Regions from separate parts of the Brevibacillus sp. HB1.1 genome, predicted to be linked through region 2. Evidence: a T-box and tRNA genes for the amino acid it is inferred to sense, from the RefSeq annotation. Region 2 holds a T-box; the other holds one or more tRNA genes.
What was found. The T-box of region 2 lies ahead of ileS (isoleucine--tRNA ligase). A T-box ahead of a tRNA ligase gene usually reads a tRNA of that ligase, here a tRNA-Ile.
Positions count from the first base shown of each region.

Region 1: it has a tRNA-Ile gene. The T-box ahead of ileS (isoleucine--tRNA ligase) is inferred to sense a tRNA for this amino acid. The anticodon was not compared.

Region 1 is NZ_JABMIV010000001.1:966,579-977,420, reverse strand. It holds gene HPY27_RS04540 (PHP domain-containing protein) at 1-811, shown strand, start outside; gene HPY27_RS04535 (DUF3995 domain-containing protein) at 874-1,296, opposite strand; gene HPY27_RS04530 (TetR/AcrR family transcriptional regulator) at 1,402-1,917, opposite strand; gene HPY27_RS04525 (NAD(P)-dependent oxidoreductase) at 2,118-3,017, shown strand; gene HPY27_RS04520 (GNAT family N-acetyltransferase) at 3,123-3,578, opposite strand; gene HPY27_RS04515 (YjcG family protein) at 3,657-4,166, opposite strand; gene HPY27_RS04510 (hypothetical protein) at 4,312-4,470, shown strand; gene HPY27_RS04505 (alpha/beta hydrolase) at 4,473-5,177, opposite strand; gene HPY27_RS04500 (phosphatidylglycerophosphatase A family protein) at 5,358-5,951, shown strand; tRNA gene HPY27_RS04495 (tRNA-Ile) at 6,371-6,447, shown strand; tRNA gene HPY27_RS04490 (tRNA-Val) at 6,473-6,548, shown strand; gene HPY27_RS30025 (GNAT family N-acetyltransferase) at 6,697-7,410, shown strand; gene HPY27_RS04475 (DUF3221 domain-containing protein) at 7,775-8,359, opposite strand; gene HPY27_RS04470 (S1 family peptidase) at 8,395-9,174, opposite strand; gene HPY27_RS04465 (hypothetical protein) at 9,792-10,304, shown strand; gene HPY27_RS04460 (hypothetical protein) at 10,655-10,842, opposite strand, start outside.
Region 2 is NZ_JABMIV010000007.1:126,442-137,283, forward strand. It holds gene HPY27_RS18820 (quinone oxidoreductase family protein) at 1-274, shown strand, start outside; gene HPY27_RS18825 (GNAT family N-acetyltransferase) at 347-727, shown strand; gene HPY27_RS18830 (RrF2 family transcriptional regulator) at 933-1,370, shown strand; gene HPY27_RS18835 (IDEAL domain-containing protein) at 1,433-1,822, shown strand; gene HPY27_RS18840 (thioredoxin family protein) at 1,852-2,415, shown strand; gene HPY27_RS18845 (MFS transporter) at 2,447-3,652, shown strand; T-box leader at 3,708-3,966, shown strand; gene ileS (isoleucine--tRNA ligase) at 4,036-7,116, shown strand; gene HPY27_RS30735 (immunity protein Imm33 domain-containing protein) at 7,235-7,366, opposite strand; gene HPY27_RS18855 (MFS transporter) at 7,330-8,610, opposite strand; gene HPY27_RS18860 (DinB family protein) at 8,840-9,310, opposite strand; gene HPY27_RS18865 (hypothetical protein) at 9,727-10,278, shown strand; gene HPY27_RS18870 (RNA polymerase sigma factor SigV) at 10,537-10,842, shown strand, end outside.

The sequences.
Region 1 (10,842 bases), on a different contig from region 2:
GGCTTCAGACGGTACCTGCGAGCCTGCGGAAAACGTGCGTTTGGCGAAGGAGGCTGGACTTGCTGCACTGGCGATCACGGATCACGACACGGTAGCAGGGATTCCAGAAGCAATGGAGGCTGCCCGCGCACTCGGCGTGGAAATCATTCCGGGAGTCGAAGTGAGCTCCGTAGGGAAGGGGCAGGATATTCACGTTCTCGGCTATTTTGTCCCGTATGAAGACCCAGCTTTTGAAGAGCGTCTCTTCCGTTTGCGAGAGACAAGACATGAGCGTAACCAACTGCTGATAGCACGGCTGCAGGAGCTCGGTATCGACATTTCATTGGAAAAGGTATACCGCCGCAAGCAGGGCACGGACAAAAACATCGGGCGACCGCATATTGCAGAAGAACTGATTGAGCTGGGGATCGTTTCAACGATCGCGGAGGCCTTTGATAAGTACTTGGGCAAAGGGGGAGCGGCTTATGTCAATCCTCCACGCATTACCCCGCAGGAAGCAATCACGCTGATCAAAGAGGCTGGCGGAGTGGCGGTGCTGGCTCACCCGGGTCTGTATGACGATGATGAGCTGGTCCAGGAGTTGATTGTATTCGGATTGGACGGGATTGAAGTGAACCACCCGGACAACGATGAGGTACAAAAAATGCGCTACAGCAAATGGGCAGCACAATACGGACTTGTTATAACGGGCGGTTCTGATTTCCATGGCTGGCGTGGAGAGGAGCCGTTTCATGCGATGCTCGGTTCTCATACCGCAACGATGGATGCTGTTGAACAGATACGTGCGATTGCGGCGAAGCGGAAGGCGTAATTCATCCATACGTAATGGTAAGGACCCTCTTCTCTTTTATGGGAAGAGGGCTTTTTGTGAACTTATAACAAGGCGAGTAGAAATGATATCCCTAACCACAAGCATAGAGGGGTGAACAATGCCGTATCTTGACGAGCAAACTTCGTATTTTTTACTTTTTTAAAAAAGCCAATGTAGTTGAAGTCTCCCACAGCCCGCAGGACAAATACAGCGGCACAGACAATGCATCCCCATTGAATCAAAGAACGGGTTATAACGGGTGGGAGATAACCGCTCTGGGCAAGCAAAAGGTAAGCGGCACAAGTCAACAAGCAAGCAACGACGATCGTTCCGCCTTTCCGAGGGGAAAAAGTTCGACGTGAATGATCAGCTGTTGTGGGAATGACGGAATCGGTCCCCCATTTTCCTCCGAAGGCCCAATAAAAATGCAGCAAGGACACGATGACTAAGAAGATAGCAGATGAGATGGGGAAAACATGCGTCATGGGAATGCCTCCTATTGATTTAAAAGGTTTTGTGAAAGATACGAATCCGTATGTTTTGGGCAAAAAAATCTCTGCGCAGTATAGCCTGTCAGGCAGAGAGGGGAATCAAATCCAAGTCATAAAATGATGCAAGGGTTCGGACATATCGAAAGGTGCTTCTAGCTCTCGGCGCACGAGCCAACCAACATAGAGGAGGTACGCGAGCTGGGCGCGTGCCTTTGCTTCAGCGGGAGCCAGCCCTTTTTTCTCATATAATGTGGCCACGAAGCCGATTCTGCGCTTTTCGATTTCCACGAGACGTTTGGAAAGGGCAGGATGCTGCTTCGCCCAGTTGTAGATAGCGGCTTCGATTTTTCGCTCGCTGTTAAAAACACTCGACAACAGCTGTTCCAACGACATGTTGTCAGCGTGTGGCGCGCGAATGATCCGCTCTGTCGCATGCTCCTCCCAATATTCGATCATGGAGTCCAGTAGCGCTTGACGATCTGGAAAGTGATGATAAAAGCTCCCTTTGCTGATCTTCAGTTTTCTGGCGAGAGGTTCCACACGAACAGCGTCAATGCCTGCTTCAGCCAACATATCAAGCCCTGCCCGAATCCAATCTTCACGTACGTATTGCATGGTTCACCTCAAAAGATACGGTATCGTATGTTTCTGATTCCATGTTATTCCACCGGGAGTGAAGTGTCAAGAAGCATTGATTTTTGTATTGACATTCACACTAGTGTAAACCTTTAGAATCGCAATCAAGAGCGATAGATCTTGCATGTAGCGTCAGATCATCTCACTTGCAAAGTATAAAATGAATGGAGTGTCAAACGATGAAATCAACATCAATTCCAGCGTCTGTATCAGTAATTGGCCTTGGCAATATGGGAGTAGCACTCGCGGATGCTTTTCTAAATGGTGGTCATCCAACGACTGTCTGGAACCGTTCAGCAGATAGAGCCAAAGGTCTAGTCGGGAAGGGAGCAGTACTGGCGGGCAGTGTAGCAGAGGCAATCACGGCAAGCAGCTTGGTCGTTGTCTGCTTATCGACCTACAAAGTCATGCAAGACCTGCTAGAGCCCTTGGAAAATGAATTATCAGGGCGTGTCATCGTCAACCTCACCACCGGAACCCCGGAGGATGCACGCAAGTCTGCCAAGTGGGTAAGCGAGCGCGGTGGGCAATATCTCGATGGAGCGATTATGGCTGTCCCTCAAATGATTGGACTGCCTGAAACACTCATTTTCTACGGCGGGTCGAAGGCTCTATTTGAAGCATATGAACCGACATTGAAGCTGCTGGGAGGTAACGCTGCCTATCTCAGTGAAGACCATGGCGTGCCGTTGATCTACGATTTGTCGCTGCTCACCATGATGTATGGCGCTTGGTATGGTTCTCTGCATGCGTATGCCTTGTTAAGTACGGCAAACATAACGGCGACAGAGTTTCTTCCATACGCAACCAGCTGGATTCATCACTTGATTGCCCCGCTCTTATCAGATCCGGTTGCCGCACGTGCACGTGATGAAGGAAACTTCACGACCGATGTGTCCAACATGAATACGAATAAACTCGGACTTGAACACATTATCCATGCCAGTAAGGAACAGGGAATCCCCGTTGATTGGTTAACGCCGTTGCTAGCATTGGCCACACAGAAAGTAGCAGAGGGCCACGGTGCAGACTCTTTTGAACGAGTGATTGAGGCAATCCGGAAACCACAGCTGATTTAATGCCTTTCTCGGGTGACAATGAAAAACAACCTCGCTTCGCATGATGATCATAGCGAAAACGAGGTTGTTTTTCTATCTGAGGGATGGGGCTGCACGTAGCTTCTGTTATTCGCGAATGGATTTGACCATCGCAATATGCTCGATACCCGCATCATCAAACAAGTCGCCAAAAGGTTCATAGCCGAGCTTTTCATAAAACCGTTGGGCTTGCGTCTGTGCGTTCAGCTTCAGGCTGTCATACCCGTGTTGTTTGGCCAACTCTTCCATCGCGAGCATGATTTGGCGGCCCAGTCCGGTACCGCGTTCTGTTTTGGCAACCGCTACCCGTTCAATTTTTCCTACCCCAGGTGCGTAGGTACGGAGACGGCTTGCCCCCACTGGATTTCCTTCGCGGTAGACTACAAAATGAATCGTCCCGCTATCCAATGTATCATGCTCATCTATTTCCAACTCTTCTGGTACTTCCTGTTCCTCGATGAAAACGACTCGGCGTACGGACAGGGCATCCGCCAATTCTTGTTCAGTGGTGACTCTTTGGATCTGGTAGGTTTGCAGGTTCATCGGTATTCGTCCTTTGTTAGAAAATATCCCTCCCTACGACGGATACGCAGGGAGGGTTGATGATTGAGGAAAGGGTGTTTATTTTTTGAGAAGGAAAGTCTGGTAAACGCTCCAGATGCCATCCTCGAGTTGATAAACCAAGTGGAAGCGATCAATCTCGCTGTTCAGGTCAATTTTTGCCATGCTCAGTTGGCCGGTTACATCCCGCAGCTCATCGTCGGACAGGTCGCGCCCGATGGTCAGATGCGGTACGTATGCGTAGGTTTCTTTCTCATTCACACACTGATTGGCAATCTTTTGATGCAGCTCGTTAAATGGTTCTTTGTTTTGCACAGCCAAATAGATCACGTTGTTGGTAGGGTGGAAAGAAGATACCCGATGGAAATGAGCCGAAAAGCTGTCGGTAGAGGAGGCAACCTGCTCCAGATGGCTCACCAGCTCAGGAAGCTTGGCTTCGTCCAGCTCAAAGGCTTCCTTCAAACGGATATACGGAGGAACCAAAGCATAGCCCGGGTCATAACGTTTCCGGTAAGAATTGGCTACTTCTTGCACCTTGCTAGATGGGAATATAACGATACTGTACATCATCAGAACCACTCCTCCTTACTATCTATCATGCTCTACAAGATATTATTTTAACAGAAAATTCTTCATTTGTGTAATGTTAAGCGTGGGTCTGTATATTCCTTGTGTCAAAGGAAAGACTGTGTAGTGCAAGGAGGTGCCGCACTGCATGTATACGGCTATGATGATCACATTCATTTTTCTCGTTCTGCTTCTACTGTCTGTGCTGACCTTCACGATCTTGACTGCGATACGAAAAGGAGAATTCGAAGAAGCACTCGTATCGACTATCAAGGATGAAGGTCCACAAGAAGAACAGCCACGGTAAGTTTACCCGTAAAGCGTCTTTAGCATACGCGGTAGATTGCGCTGCCAATGGCCCCACGTATGGTCACCCTCAAACGTTTCATAAACGAGGGTGGCTTTTTTCGTACCCAAAATCTCGCGCAACTCTTCATTGGCCGCAAGAAGATTCAATGTGCCCCGGCCCGTGCTTACTGCCGTTTCCTCCGTCCCGATCTCCAAATAAATGGTTTGCGGCACGGAAAAGTCAGCGTCAGCTATCAGACGATTTAACTTTGCGTCCATGGCAATCGACTGGCAGGCAACTTGTCCAAACGTATGTGGATAGTAAAGAGCAGTAAACAGAGAGACAACCCCGCCCAAAGATTCGCCAAGAAGTGTTCGTGCGTTCCCCAAAGGATGTGTGGAGTAATGCGTATCGACATAGCTCACGACTTCATCGGCGAGGAAGCGACGGTAGGCCATATGCTCCTTGCCATCCGGATGATAGCGGTCGTTCCGTTTGCTTTTCTCGACCGGGAGAAAGACAGCGATGATATCAGGCAATTCTTTGTCCCGATTCAATTGATCTAGCAAAGAAGCCATCCTGCCCATTGCCAAGTAATCTTCTCCGTCCTGCACATAAAGGACTGGATACGAGTAGAGTGGCGAGTAGCGTTGGGGTGTGTAGACAATCAGCTTTTCCGGCGTCCCCAAATGCCGGCTTTCCAAGATGATTTCCTCAAGGGCCACTGCGGTGTCCTCCTTATTGGGATCTTCTATTCATTATTATACAGGAGTGAGCGGGCATGCCCAACAGTTTGGGTGCAGGGTCAGTCAGGCTGTGGGCGAAAGATTGTCGCAATTTGGTCAGCGTGTGATACTATGGTAGGAAACGACTTCACTCGATTTGTGGAAGGGGTTGTCTCTTATATGAAGAAGCAAGTACACAGCATCGAAGTCAGAAACGCTGCTCTCGCACGTTTGGCAGAACGCGGAGTGACGATGGATGATATCGCAGAGATCGTCTATCTCATGCAATCACCTTACCATCCAGATCTCACGATGGCGCAGTGCATCGAGAGCGTGAAAGCGGTCTTGGAAAAAAGGGAAATGCAGCACGCCATCCTGGTTGGCGTTGAGTTGGATACGTTAGCAGAGAAGGGCCTCTTGTCCGAGCCGCTCCAATCTATCATCGCGTCAGATGAAGGACTGTTCGGATGCGACGAAACATTGGCGCTAGGCTCCGTATTTGGATATGGAAGTATCGCGGTGACCACCTTTGGCCATTTGGATAAGCACAAGGTCGGGGTGATTAAAAGGCTGGATACCAAGTCGGGAGAGGGACGTGTTCACACATTTTTGGACGACCTCGTGGCGAGTGTGGCAGCCAATGCGTCTAGCCGTATGGCCCATCGGATGAGAGATGAGCAGGAGGCGGAATTGACACGAAATGAGGCGTTGAAGCAACAGGAAGCCGAGCTGCGTGTCGAGGAGAAAGGGAAAGGGACGGAGCAGGCGGGGTAGGTTAGGGTTGCGATGAGGAAGTTTGTCTCGATCATTACCTAATTATCTTGTTTGTTGTTGTACCCTTTATTGGATCGTCTTTAGACTGGCAGAAGCCAATTCTTCACTGGTGTAGCTCATATGCTTGATGGCGTCATGTTTGATGTGATGCCATCAAGTAGGTAATCCCCATGTTTAGTAGGGGGGATGTGGGTCGCAGCGGTGGGGAATGGCTTTTTTGTTGGGGTCTTGGGTAAGCATATATAGCTGAAACGAGATGACGAGGCTTTTTACATGGTAAAAGCAAGACTGATATCACTGGGTTTCTTAGTGTTCTTTTGGTACGAGTGAAAATTTTTACAAGAAATTATTCATTTCCTCTTGAAATCCATTTTACGATGCTGTATAGTAATAAATGTGATCGACGTCCGATACGATTCGGGCCCTTAGCTCAGTTGGTCAGAGCGGTCGGCTCATAACCGATTGGTCGTAGGTTCGAGTCCTACAGGGCCCACCATTAAACGATCACACACATATCCCATGATCCGGTAGCTCAGTTGGGAGAGCACCATCTTGACAGGGTGGGGGTCGCTGGTTCGAACCCAGTCCGGATCACCATAGTATGAACGTTAGAACCCTTGAGGAATCAAGGGTTTTTTATTTTATGCTTTTGATTAGCCACAGTCACTAACCTCCATATTCTACGATTTGGGTGGCAAATACTATTCGTTTTAAAATGGGGACTTCATGAGGAAGGAGGGTGTGAATGAGTACAATTAGAGAAGGCCCTAAGGAAGGTCTTCTCGAATCTGGATTTTCTCCTGAGATTGTGGGAGCAGTCGTTGCTCTAACTAGAAATGAAGGCGAGACCTACATGGAAATTGTAAAAAGAGCGGAACTTGACCCGATAGCAAGGTTCGTTAAACTGGCAGACCTAGAAGATAACTGTGACTTGACCCGCATCCCAGATCCAACAAAAATGACCATGAACGGATGTTGCGTTACAGGAGAGCCATTAAAGAACTACTCTCTACATAAATTGGGATTTGATGAGGTTAGAATAATGAAGATAACATTAGCTGATTCATGGTCAGGGAATGATGTTGTATTTTTCTTTCAGAATAACATTCAAGAAAATAACGATGGTATTTCTAATAGGGAATTTTTATGTCCTGATGGAGCATTTGCTGCTGTGCGTAGAAGGCAAGTCGTTGTAGCAATAGATGATAACCAAATTGTAGGAGCATTACGCTTTTATCCTAGAAAGTCTGATCAAACTATTTCGCTATATCAGTTTGCAATTCGTCCAAGTCATCGAGGACAGAGGTTAATGGATAAAATGCTTCAGATCTTGGGGGAGTGCCCAATTGAGGTAATATGTCCGACTACTTCTAAAATGAATGAGTATTATGAGAAGAGTAGTTGGAGATTGAAAGAAGAAAAGACAGACAGCAACATTTGGGAATGGATGAAATGTTAATTTGATTGGAAAAGGGTGATAGAGATGGACAAAAAAGAGGTTGTCACATTTGAGCACTTTATGGCAATGTATTACTGCAATTTCAAAGAAAAGCCAACTCGCGCTACACTTAGACAATACAGTAACTTATATCGAACAATGAAGATCGAGAAGTAGTAAATATACTTCTGAGTGATTTGGCATTAATCAAGTCAGAAATCTATAACAATGAGCTGACTGATATTTTAAATCATTATGGTTTTGGAATTTCAATTAACGAATTTCGTTCATTAATTGATCCATTGATAGGTGAATTGAACGAATAAAATGACACTTTTATGAGAAATTATCACCTCCTTTCTTTAGTTGCAGCAGGGTACAAATTTTAAATCTCTTTTACTTCTCCTGTTTGTGCATTGATTTTTAGAGTAGTATCTGTTTTATGATCATAGTCGGTTGCTTTTATCAGCCAATGATCTTTCTGTCCACTTGCACTTTTAATAATGATTCCATCGTTATGTGTGTTCTTTAAGTAATTGATTGCGTGTTGAACCGCACTTTTTTCATCCATTTGATCAATAGGATTTTTACTTTCTTCTTTAATTACAAGTTTACTGAGTTCTGCGCCACTGGGATAAGACTGTGCTGATGGTGTTGTTGACCATGTAGATACTGTGTGACCAACTTCGATTTCATCATACGAGATGCTATTCCCCTTGCTATCGAGGAATACGGCTTCTTCTTTTGGGAAATACCACTCTGCTGCATAGAAATTCTCATCGCTCGTCTTGGTTTCATCATTTTCTATAACTAAGAGACCTTTTTTTTCATAATCTTTTTCAGTTACGTATCCTGTTAATGCTTGCTTTTCAACCTTCTTGTGATTAGTGGCACATCCAGTTATGAGCAATGCTGCAATGATTAATATCAAAGCCTTTTTCATTGTGTCATTTCCTTTCTTGTTCCCCATGAGAAAACCTTCTCTCATGGGGAACTTTATTTCAACTAGTTACCAGTAAAAATTGAATCAATGTTAAAATAATCTTCTATTTCGCTGATATGTGTGAAAACTCCAGTATCCGCGCTATGAACTCCTATTGCTGTTCCACCATAAAATATAGGCCCTCCGCTATCCCCTTGTACTTCTGAATAACTAGCTTGTCTCATGTTAGTAAAGTATTGTGTCTCTCCATTGGGGCTTTCTATATTCCCCCTCCAATTAGTTGATTTCAGCGTTCCACACTTCACTCTTTTCATTTGACTTCCTGAAATGCAAACAGTATCTCCAATGGTTTCATCCCTTGTTCTCTGAACCTCTGTAATAGTATTGTATTCTGATTTATAATTTCCAAAAACATAGTAAGTAGCATCATCAGATCCCTTTGTTAGTTCGATGAGTGCTGCATCAACACTACCACCGAAATTAACATCTGCAGTTTTACCAAACCTTGTTCCTCCTTGCTCAAATATATCCCCAACATTTTCCGTGCAGTGTCCAGCAGTTAAAACATAAAAATCGTTATCCTTTTGTACTGAAAACGCAGAAGTGCAACTTCTGTCTTCTGTAGTATTTTTTATTCTTAAGCCAGCTTGAATTGGTCTAAATTTGTCGCTTGGCTGAGCCTGAGCCTTGCGTGGTTCTTCTTTCTTGATAATGAAAATGTCAGCATCAAAACCTATTTCAGCCAATGCAGCCTTTTCATCTATTTTTGCCATAAGAAGCTTTGCAGCCTTTTTTTCTGATGTCTTTTCCTTTACTCCAATGTTAATTTTTTGAGTTGGCAAGTCAACATTGACAGAAACTATATCTAACCCTTTATTCTTAAGGTTTGCTGAATTTTGAAAGACATTTCTGTTATAAAATACAATAATAGGTATATTTTAGGTGAAGGTCAATCTACGATTTTTAAATCTACCAAACAATCATACTGACATTTCCGAATATCAATATATTTTCTGTAATTTAGTTTCAATTATTCACTCAGTTAGTGAGATCTATTTCATAACTAACTCATCGTTTTACTTGTTACTTTCATATGCAATGGTTTTTTTGTTCAACCTTACGAACCAAAATGCTCTCTATTTTGTTTGCTTTACAATCCTCTAGTATCTCAAGCTCACGTTCATTGAATCCTACTTCATTCAACTTCAGCAGCATCTTTGACATCTCTTTTTGAGTAATCTGCATACCACGATATTTCTTAACATTAATGATTGAAAGAGATGTCAATAAAAGAGCTAAAAAAGGATTATATAAATTGCTAGTACCTGTTAATTTACAAGTTGTTATTGAACTAATGAAGTGGCAATTTAGAAATTACAAACCCGAGTTTGTACTAGAACCATTTAATATTGCAATCGATATTTAATGCTATATTAAGAAATAAAAAGGGAGGATGCTCATGGAAACGATCATAGTTGAGCCACGAAAAGGAATTGGGCAGATAACGTTAGGAATGACTAGAGAGGAAGTAAGAAAGTACGCCGAAGCAAAGGGTGTGAGACTCTTCAATCCAAGGAAAGATTCAACGGCGGTGCAGTCCGTTGGGGATTTCAAGGTAGAGTACGATTCGGAAGATAGAGTTATATTCATAGAACTGTCTTCTTTTAAGGGTGATCATGATATAACCTGTTTGCTTATGGATATTAATGTGTTTGAGACAAAAGCAGAGGATTTAGTTGAACGAATTGATAAAATTTCTCCATATGATAGAAATGATTGGGAGTTAGGATATAGCTATACCTTTCATGAATTGGGGCTGGCATTTTGGCGACCAAATGTTTTTAGAGATGAGGATATGCAGCAAGAATGGTTTTTATCCCATGATAAAGAGGAGCAGGAATCCTATTTGAGAGATCAATATTTCAGGACTGTAGCAATAGCAGTGGATGGGTATTGGAATAAATCCAAATGAAAGTGACATTTAATTCAGTCTTACAAACTACAAATGGTAAAATACAGGAAAATGCACTTATATCAGGAGTGAATGAACCTATGAAAGGCAAAAGAAGACTATCCCTCAGTCATTTTCCTGAGTTTGGGATAGTCTTCTTTTTACATATTCATCTGCCTGTCTAGAGAATATCATAGATGTTTTACCTATCACTAAAATCAACAAGAAGTAGATTGATGAGCATGAAGAAGCATAGAATTTATAAAGGGGTAATTAGAGAAGGATTAACAGAAAGGTTATCTTCCGAATACTACTTAAGAATCCCACTGATTGCCAAGGTTTTAGAGCTGGGAGTCTCAAATACTCAACTGTTACTTTAGTACAATTTCCTTTTTCCATACCAATTCTTGATTTGCTTCGTTTTTAAAAGTGAGCGTTAGGACACCCTTCTGACCCTTCATCTTTTGAGCATCATAATTAAAACTGAGTATCTGCAAGGAGCCACCGATTGTAAATTTAGGTTTTGTACTCTCAGAAAAAGCGTTTTCCACCGCTTGTT
Region 2 (10,842 bases):
TTTCGGCAATGCTAGCGGCGAAATCGGTCAGATCAAGACCATCGACCTGCATGCCAGCTGCCGCTCTGTATTAGGCTTCAGCTTTGGTACGACACGTAAGCTGCGTCCAAACTTGTTGCAGGATACAGCGAAGCAAGTCTTGGAGTATTTGGCGAATGGCCAGCTCGACATCAAGATCGGTAAGCATTTTGCATTGGAAGACGCAGCGAGCGCCCATGCGTGGGTCGAGAGCAGGGCGAGCACGGGAAAAGTACTGCTGGATGTGCGCTCGTAATGATGTGGAGCCCTTGCTGACTCACAAGCAGGGGCTTTCTCTTTATCATTTTTGAGAGGTGAATGCTATGCAGTGAAGGGTGAAGATGGTGCAATCAACGGATTTATTTCCTATGTACTCGAAGATCAGGAATGTGAAATCATTTCCTTAGACAGCGTGATCGAAAACAAAGGAATCGGGACCGCCCTTCTCAATCGAGTAGAGCAGACCGCCAAAGAAAAAGGCTGCCACCTCATGAAGCTCGTCACCACCAACGATAACCTGCACGCCATGGGCTTTTATCAAAAAAGAGGCTATCAGCTTCACGAGCTGTACATCAATGCCGTGGACAAGGCCCGCCAAAGCAAACCAGAAATCCCCCTCATCGCAGACAACGGCATCCCCATCCGCGATGAAATCCTTTTTATTAAAAATCTCTTTCAAAAAAGAACCACAGAAGCAATAGCTGTCTGAAAAGCGCAGGTACATGTTTGGAAGGAGACCGCCCGAACGAAGTGAGGAAAAAGGCGACTGGAAAACATGTGCCTGCGCTTCCCCCCGACCACCGCAGATTAAAAACCTCTCGGTTTTAAAAAAAGTTTGCCCCCACACAATTGTTGACATTCGTAACTGTACGAATTATTATTACAGTACTCTTCGCAAGGAGGCCGTCTGTGACGTGAATAGTGAATTTACCATAGCTGTTCACAGCTTGGCTTTGTTGGCTCATATCCCAGAGCATATGGCAAGCAGTGAGCTCATCGCAAAAAATGTATGTACGAATCCTGCCAGAATCCGCAAAATTATGAGCATTCTGCGTAAGAACGGGTTTGTGAAGACCAAAGAGGGAATTGGCGGCGGTTATATACTCGCATGCGACCCGAATGAGGTCACCTTGGCCGAGATTTATTGCTCGATCTCGAACGGTACGCTTAAGCCGCACTGGTGTTCGGGAGATCCGCAAGAAGCGTGTCAGGTTTCTGCGAATATGCACGGAGTCATGGATCAGATTTTTACCGAAGCAGAGATGTACTTCACGAAGTATTTGGAACAAATCACGATCCAGACCGTATTAGATAAGGTCCGTCAAGGATGTCAGGAGAGTTCGCAACAGTAACGTTACAAATTTTTAACATGGAAACTGTAATTATTTCCGTTACAATTAGGAGGTGCACGGGAATGAATCGAGATGAGTTATTGGAAGTCGGAGAATGGGTATTGGGCAAAACCAAATTCGGCGAGTTAGTACAAGGCTTCGTCGAAACAGATGATTCATTGCGAGGTACCGCGAAAGTTTATGTGGTTCAATGCGACAACGAAGAGACGATCGGCAAGCAGGTGGTGATTCCAAGACAGTGGATGGAACGCATTCCAGTAGGTTCTTTTGATGATGAAGAACACATGCATGATTTGATCGACCTCGCCCTCGCAACCAAAGATAGAGAGTGGTTTATAGACCTGACTGCCAAGGCAAGCAACATGAAACAGACGTCAGGGAAAGAAGCCCGCCAAACAAGAAGCTCTTCCATTCGCAATCGCTTGGGAACTTCTGCTATTTGGGAGCAATAATTTTTCACTATACAGGAGGAGTACGGAGTATGTCTAACGTGAATCAGAACAGTTGGTTTGAAAAAGGAATGAGCTTTGCTGCGTACAAAGAAAGCATGAACGTCAACAAAGAAGAGCTGTCTCGCGTATACGATCAGCTCACATTTACAGACGAGGATCTGGCGTTCTTTGGTGATCTCTCCCAACGCAATTGGAAAGGGATCGTGTTGACCGCAGACTGGTGTGGGGATGCTTCCTTGTGCGTTCCTGTCATTCAGCGAATTGCCGAGGAAAGCAACATCGAATTGCGCTTTCTCATCCGCGACGAAAATCTGGAGTTGATGGATCAATACCTGACCAACGGCACAGCACGTGCGATCCCGATCTTTATCTTCCTCGACCAGGATGGCTACGAGGCAAGAGTTTGGGGCCCGCGCTCTCCAGAAGTGCAGGAAATGATTACGACTGCCCGTGCAGGATTGCCGGCTACAGACGCTCCAGATTTTGAGGAAAAGCAAAAGGAGTTGTACCGCAACTTCAAGCAAAAGATATCTACAGACCCTGCCATTTGGCGCACGGTGATTGAAAGTGTGAAAGCGAAACTGCAAGGCTAAAGAGAAAAATCTATAGGATAGGAATGGATAAATGAATATGAGTAAACAAGAGAATAGTCAGCGACCGATTCTCTTCCTAATGATCAACATGTTTATCGCCATGCTGGGAATTGGCTTGATTATTCCAATTTTGCCCGAATTTCTTAAAGAGTTCGGCGCGGGCGGGGAGACAGCCGGATACTTGGTGGCGGCCTTTGGTGTGACCCAATTTCTGTTTTCTCCGATTGCGGGGGAATGGTCAGATAAGTACGGTCGAAAAATCATGATTGTATCGGGACTCGTCCTGTTTACGATCTCCAATCTGGTCTTTGCCTTAGCTGAACAGACTTGGGTGCTCTACCTTTCTCGTCTGATCGGCGGAATCGGGGCAGCAGCGATGATTCCGTCCATGCTGGCGTATGTAGCAGACATCACGACAGAGGATAAACGTGGAAAAGGACTGGGGATGCTCGGAGCTGCCATGTCGCTCGGATTTGTTATCGGACCTGGTATTGGCGGGTTTTTGGCGGAGCTTGGCTTGCGTATGCCGTTCTACATTTCTGCGGCAGTTGGTGCGGTAGCCACACTTGGTTCCATCTTTTTCTTGTCAGAATCACTTCCGAAGGAAAAGCAGCTCGCGGCACGAAAAGGCAAAGAGAAGCAGGAAAACATCTTCGTACAACTCGGCAAATCGTTTCAATCGTCGTACTTCATCATGCTGGTGCTGATCTTTACGATGACATTTGGCTTGGCGAACTTCGAAGTTATCTTCCCGCTGTTCGTCGATGCGAAGTTCGCTTATACTCCGCGTGATATTTCTATCATTATCACAGTGGGAGCACTTGCTGGTACGATTGTGCAGGGAGCGCTAATCGGCAAGCTCATTACTCGTTTTGGCGAGAAGAAGCTCATTAACGTGACGTTCTTCTTGTCTGCTGTATCGATGGTGCTGATGCTGTTGTCTGGTAACTTCTGGTATATGCTGATTATGACAGTTATCTTCTTTACCCTAACGTCGATTATGCGTCCGGCAATCAACACGCTGATTTCCAAGCGAGCAGGGGATGAACAGGGCTTCGTAGCAGGGATGAACAATGCTTATATGAGTCTGGGGAATATTTTCGGCCCAGCAGTGGCAGGTACGCTGTACGGGGTTCATTTGAACGCACCGTATTTGTTCGGCGCGATTATCCTGATTCTCAGCTTGTTCTTGTCGCAGGTGGAAAGCCGTCGCAACGTGAAGCGCGTCGTGGCCTAACCCTTGACATTTTTTTGAAACCAGTGTAAAAAGTAAGGTAATAAACAAAACACCAACAAATTCATTGACGAGAAAGAGTAAGCTAATCCCCTTGTTCCCCAGAGAGTTGGCCCTAGCGCTGAAAGCCAACGTTCAAGACTTAGCCGAAAATCCTCTCCGAGAAGGAAAGCTGAAGCATTTGGAGTAAGCTGACCCGGAATCCCACCGTTACAAGGGACGCGTATGATGGTACGTAGTAGAGGTGCCGGAAAATCATGATTACATGAGCTTTTCGGAACAAGGGTGGTATCGCGAGATCAAATCTCGTCCCTTAGGGGGCGGGATTTTTTTGCGTTCTATGAACCTACACTTCTACGCAAACTACAGAAGAAGGAGTGTACATGATGAGGAAAGTAGACGTAAAAGAAAAAGCAAGGACACGAGAGTTACGTGTTCTGGATCAGTGGAGGAAAGACGATACATTCCGCAAGTCGATGGACAATCGGCTAGGTAAGCCTAATTTCGTTTTTTATGAAGGGCCTCCAACCGCTAACGGACAGCCGCATATCGGTCATGTGCTCGGACGGGTCATCAAGGATTTTATCGGACGCTACAAAACGATGTCTGGCTACCGCGTCGTCCGCAAAGCAGGCTGGGATACACACGGTCTTCCGGTAGAGCTCGGGGTGGAGAAGCGACTCGGCATTTCCGGCAAGCAGGAGATCGAAAACTACGGAGTGGCCAAGTTCATCGAGGAGTGCAAAAATAGCGTATTCGAGTACGAAAAACAATGGCGCGAGCTGACGGAAGGGATCGCTTATTGGACAGATATGGAGCATCCATATGTGACGTTGACCAACGACTACATCGAAAGCGTCTGGCACATCCTTTCAGAAATTCATAAAAAAGAACTGCTGTACAAAGGACATCGTGTCAGTCCGTATTGCCCGGATTGCCAGACGACGCTCAGCTCCCATGAAGTGGCGCAAGGCTATGAAGACGTGAAGGACTTGAGTGCGACGGTCAAATTCAAAAGCAAGACGAGCGATGACATCTTTCTCGCGTGGACGACGACACCATGGACACTTCCAGCAAACGTGGCTTTGGCTGTTAACAAAGAGCTCGATTACGTGCGGGTCAAGTACAAGGATGAAGTGTACGTCGTAGCAAAAAATCTGGCGGAGAAAGTGTTCAAGGAAGGCTACGAGGTTTTGTCCACGCACAAAGGTGCAGAATTCGTAGGGACCCAGTATGAGCCGCCTTTTGGCTATCTAAAGGTAAACCATGGGCATATTGTCGTCGATGCGGATTATGTCAGTGATACGAGCGGAACTGGGATCGTGCATACGGCACCAGCGCACGGGGAGGATGATTATCGCACGACCCGTCAGCATGGACTTGATTTCGTGAACGTCGTGAATTTGGCTGGCCGCTATACCGATCAAATCTCGGATTTCGCGGGTCGCTTCGTTAAGGACTGCGACGTCGATATCGTAAAAGACTTGTCGCATCGCGGTCTACTGTTTTCCAAGGAGCGCTACGAGCATAGCTATCCGTTTTGCTGGCGCTGCAAATCACCGCTGCTCTACTACGCGATGGAGAGCTGGTTCATCAAAACGACAGCGATTAAGGATCAGCTGATCGAAAACAATAGCAAGATCGAGTGGTATCCGGGCCACTTGCGCGAAGGGCGCTTTGGGAAATTCCTCGAAGAGCTTGTAGACTGGAATATCAGCCGCAATCGGTATTGGGGGACGCCGCTCAATCTATGGCTTTGTCAGGATTGTGGCTGCGAATATGCACCAGGCAGTGTAAAAGAGTTGCGTGAGAAATCTGTGGCACCACTCGAAGAGAATCTGGAGCTGCACAAGCCGTTTGTGGATGAGGTGAAGCTTCGCTGCTCCTGCGGCGGTACGATGGAGCGAACTCCTGAGGTCATTGATGTGTGGTTTGACAGTGGTTCGATGCCGTTTGCTCAGTACCATCATCCATTCGGCGACGAAAAGGTATTTCAGGAGCAATACCCTGCCGACATCATTTCGGAAGGAATCGATCAGACGCGGGGCTGGTTCTTCAGCTTGTTGGCGGTTTCTACTCTGTATAACGGAAAAGCGCCTTACAAGGCAGTCATCTCTACCGGCCACGTTTTGGATGAACACGGCCAGAAGATGTCCAAAAGTAAAGGAAACGGAATCGATCCGTGGGAGGTTATCGAAGAATTCGGAGCAGATGCGTTCCGCTGGGCGCTTTTGTCTGACAGTGCGCCGTGGAGCAGCAAGCGGTTCTCCAAGCGGATTGTCGCCGAGGCGAAGTACAAAGTGATCGATACGATCCATAACACGCATGCTTTTTATTCGTTATACGCCTTGATCGATTCGTTCAAACCAGAAGAGCATCTGCCGCAAGCGCCTGTAAACGAATTGGATCGTTGGATACTTTCCCGCTTGAATACCACCGTGCAGCACGTAGTCAAAGGTCTGGAAACCTACGATTTCATGAATCCGGCGGGGCATATCGAAGCATTCGTCGACGAGCTGAGCAACTGGTACATCCGTCGTTCGCGGGATCGTTTCTGGAGTAGTGGGGTGACACCTGACAAAGTGTCTGCTTACCAGACGCTGCGGGAAGTGTTGCTGACGCTGGCGAAGATGATCGCACCATACGCGCCGCTGATTGCTGAAGATATGTATGGCAATCTGGGGGGAGAAGTCAGTGTTCATTTGACTGACTATCCCGTGGTGAACACAGAAGCAATCGACGAAACCCTTGAGCGGGACATGGAAATGGCTCGACACATCGTGGAGCTGGCGCGAAATGTCCGCAACGAAACTGGACTCAAGACCAGACAGCCTCTGGCCGAGCTGATCGTATCGATGGAGCAGCCATTTAATCTCGAGCGTTTTGCTGGTATTATCCAAGACGAAATCAATGTCAAAGACATTCGAGTGGAGCAAAGCGACAGCAGCTTCGTGACGTATCATTTCAAGCTCAACCTGAAGGTAGCTGGGAAAAAATACGGCAAGCTCGTTGGGCCAATCCAAGGGTATTTAAAGGAATTGAACGATGCCGATGCAGAGAAAGCAGTGGACAATGGCTACTTGGATGTGGAGGTCGCAGGGGAGAGCGTGCGGCTTACGCTAGATGAGCTGCTCGTGGAAAAGCAAGGGAAGCAAGGCTTTGCTTCTGCATCTGGCTATCAGCTCCACGTGGCCTTGAATACGACACTCACAGAAGAGCTTGAGCAGGAAGGCTTGGTTCGTGAAGTCATCCGTGTTATTCAGGATGCACGCAAAAAGCTGGATTTGCCTATCGATAAACGAGTCCAGCTCGTACTGGATGTGGACGATGAGCTACGAGCCGCATTGGAGCGTTTTGATCATGTTTTGCGTGAGAGTGTACTCGTTTCGGGCGTGTCTTTTACGAAAATAGCAGATAGGGAGACCGTTTCGTTCGGAGACAAAACATTTGGTTTGTACATTGGGTAACGAAGCGGTTAGATAAGCAACAGCTAGGGAGCATGGTTGGTACACCGGTTCCCTAGCTGTTTTCTTCAGTCATGTAAGATCTCTGGGTCAAACCAAACGTCTTCATAATCGTCCGCAACTAAAATTCTCCAGCCCAAATATACCAACGAGTAGTGTCATGCTCCGGATGGATGCGAAGACCATTAAGAGGTAAAACACCCTCTCTTACATTCCTTAGCTTTCTATAGACACATCTTTTTCCAATGTTAATTCATGAAATGATTTCACACGTAGTTGTAAAAATGGGGTGAACAATAATGTACAAGCCGAAGCTAACAATCCAATGCCACCCACAAATAAAGCGAACCGTAACCCCATTGCCCCCGCTATCATCCCTCCAATTAACGAACCAAGCGGTAAAGAACCCCACGAGATAAATCGAAATGTAGCATTCACGCGACCTTGCAGGGCATCGGGTACAATTACTTGACGTAAACTGATGGTACTAATGCTAAACATGGAGACACCCATTCCGAAAAGAAGCTGTCCGAGCATCATAATCAACGCAATACTTAATTCTGATCCTACTGCTAATGGAGCAAGCAAACCGCCACTTGCTGCGATCGTAGCGGAACCCACAATTGTTGGACCTACTCCAAAACGACGTACAGCCCTTTGGGCAAGCAGAGAGCCAAATAGGTACCCTACTCCTAGCGTTCCATAAATGATGCCAAGAATGCTCGCACTGATTTTGAGTTCTTGCGATGCATATAGAACATAAATACTAAAAATAACATTCCAGGAAAGGTTAAAGACTGTTGAGCAGCGCACCACTCCCCACAGCAACGGTTTTGTGTAAACCGTATGCAGCCCTTCTTTAATTTCCAGCCACATGTTTTTTTGTTTTTTCGCATCTGTCACGACTGTTTCCAACTTGCGAATCCGGGCTATGTACACAGCGGATATAAAAAAGGATACCGACGTGAACAATATTGCAAAAGGAGCCGTGATTAACTGTTCCAGTCCACCTGATAAACCCGGCCCAGCAATTTGTGCGGTAGATTTACTTGTCTCTAGTTTGCTATTCCCATCAACAAGCTGCTCCTTGTTCACAATGGAAGGCAAAAAGGATGTATAGGCAACATCAAAAAAGACAGTACAGATACCTACTATGAAGGCTACCAAATATAGAACGGTCATATTCAGGAATCCAGTTAAGGCTGTCAGCGGCACAATGAGCAGTAATACACCCCTGAAAAAGTTAGCGGCGACAAGAATTGGTCGCCGGGGAAATCTGTCTATCCATACACCAGCGAGCAAACCGAAAATGATAAATGGCGCATACTCGGCAAAACCAAGCAACCCCATTTGCATGGGACTGGCCCCTAAATAGAGAGCTGCCACTAATGGCATTCCTAATAAGGCAACCTGGGTCCCAAACTGTGATGCAGTTTGCCCAATCCAGAGCCTGCGAAAATCTGTGTTAGTTAACAATCCTTCCACCTTGTTACTCATGTTCGTTCCCCCATTTTTCGTCACAACTAATTGCCATTTTTAGTATAGGGGAACTTACGTTTCAAGATCTTGCGTTTTCATTATCGCAAATGAACCTATATCAATTGCCCGCAAATTCTTCCATTATCCTACCGTTAACGTAGAAAAGGCAGCCGGTTAATTCGACTGCCTTTCCATATTGTTATTGAACTATCGACCCCGTTAGTTTAATCACAACTAGCATGTAGTGTTATATCTTATCCTCCTGATATGCCTGCCTTACCCGCTCAATCTGGGCGAGGTGGTCACGGACATGCCGGACGCGAAATTCCAGCAGCTCTTTGAACGTGAACCGCGCTCCATCCGGATATTGCCCGACGCGTTCAAGCTGCTCGGGAGTCAGATTTACCAGAAGCGGCAGCATGCTGGCCCGCAGCATTTGGAACAGGAGCAGATGCTGCTCGCAGTCCAACCGTTCATATCCTAGGTTATCCGCCCAGGCTTCCTGATCAAATGATAGTAGAAGCGGTTCTTCCTCCGCCAAGACTTTTCTCAGCCGATGTGTCGACAGGACTTCGCTATCGGTCACATGGATCACAATCTGATGGATGCTCCATTTGTCCTGTGCAGGTTGGAAACGCAGCTCTTCCTCAGACAATCCTTCGACGGCTTCTCGCAGCAGCGCATAGTCTTGGCTATACTCCTCGATCAACTTTTCCATCCGATCCTCTCCTTCATTATTATTTTTGTGGGAGGGTGCATTCGATAATAATTATTATTCTTCGTTATAGAACAAGTACCTTCTGGGTTTTAGCCAACAATAAGTCACCCTTAAGTGATTTCTTCGAAAAGTCCCAAAATGTTTATTCCACTATTGGGACTTTAGAGATTAAGCAAAACTGCCCGTTAGCGTAATACCCCATGTCAGTCTAATACTATATTTTCTCAGTCTGGGTTTGATATCTTCTTACGCCTTCATATTCAGCAGCATCAGCCAACTATCCCGTCGAGAGCACATGTAATAAAAATGGCATTAGCCCGGTGGCTTTCCATGATTAAACGAAAAACAAACTTTTTAGGGTATCTCATACGTCGTTCATATGTAAGGCAAGCAAATGATAAATGGAGGTTAAAAATATGAAAAATCAACACGTAAAGAAACTTTCTTTTTTGGTACTCGCAGGTTTTATTTGTGCAGCAGGAGTGGGAAAACTCCAAGTTGCTTCTGCAGAACAGACAGCTCAAGCCCCAAAAGTGGAAATTGGTCAAAAATTTATAGCGCCCGAACTTAAACTAAAAGAAAATACGTATGTACTTGATTACAAAATGGCCGATGTGAACGGTGATTCTGTTGAAGACAAAGTGATATTGGTTGGAACAAAAGAAATGATTGATGGAACATTAGATGCTTATGCCGACAATTTATCTATTGTAGTGCAGGATGGAAAAACCCAAGGATACGTAAAACATGATTGGGTGAACAAAGGGACAGATGGAACATTGGATGAGCAGTTTGGAAGAGAACCAAACCTAATTATTGGTGACTATACGGGTGATAAGGTGAACGATATTATTGTAACGGCTCCACAAGGAGGAAATGGTGGATACGTGGATCATCTTGTCTTAGCTTTGGAAGAAAGTAAACTGAAAATGGTTTTTTCTGATAACCAAAGCACTGTAAAACAATAAAACGATTAGTGATACACATTCCCAGCAAACTTACAATTATTCAACAAGAAACTCGATTTCCTTAAAGGGGCATCGAGTTTCTTGTTGATTCAAACTCTTCGTTCGTTAATCCCCCTTTCACTCGAAAATACATTGCGGGTGATTTCAGGGACTCTCATATTTCCCATTTTTGAAAAACAAACTTTTTGGTTAGCTCAGTCGTCTTTTACAGGTAAGGAAAGCAAATGATACGGCGCGTATCAAGGGGAGAATCTTTAAATGGATAGAAAATTGGAAAAATTACTTATCCGTTTTATTACGGAAAATAAACAGAATGTGTATCAGTTAGCTTTCAGTTATGTAAAGAATGCAGATAACGCACTGGATATTGTTCAGGACTCTATCCACAAGGCGTTGTCATCTTCACACACCTTAAAATCCGAAGGTTCGATGAAAGCTTGGTTTTACAGAATCGTGGTGAATACATCTCTCGATTTCCTTAGAAAACAAAAGAGGATTCAACTAGTAGATGATCAGACGTTGGAATTACACGGCCCCATATGTGAAGACGCCTACCATGACATC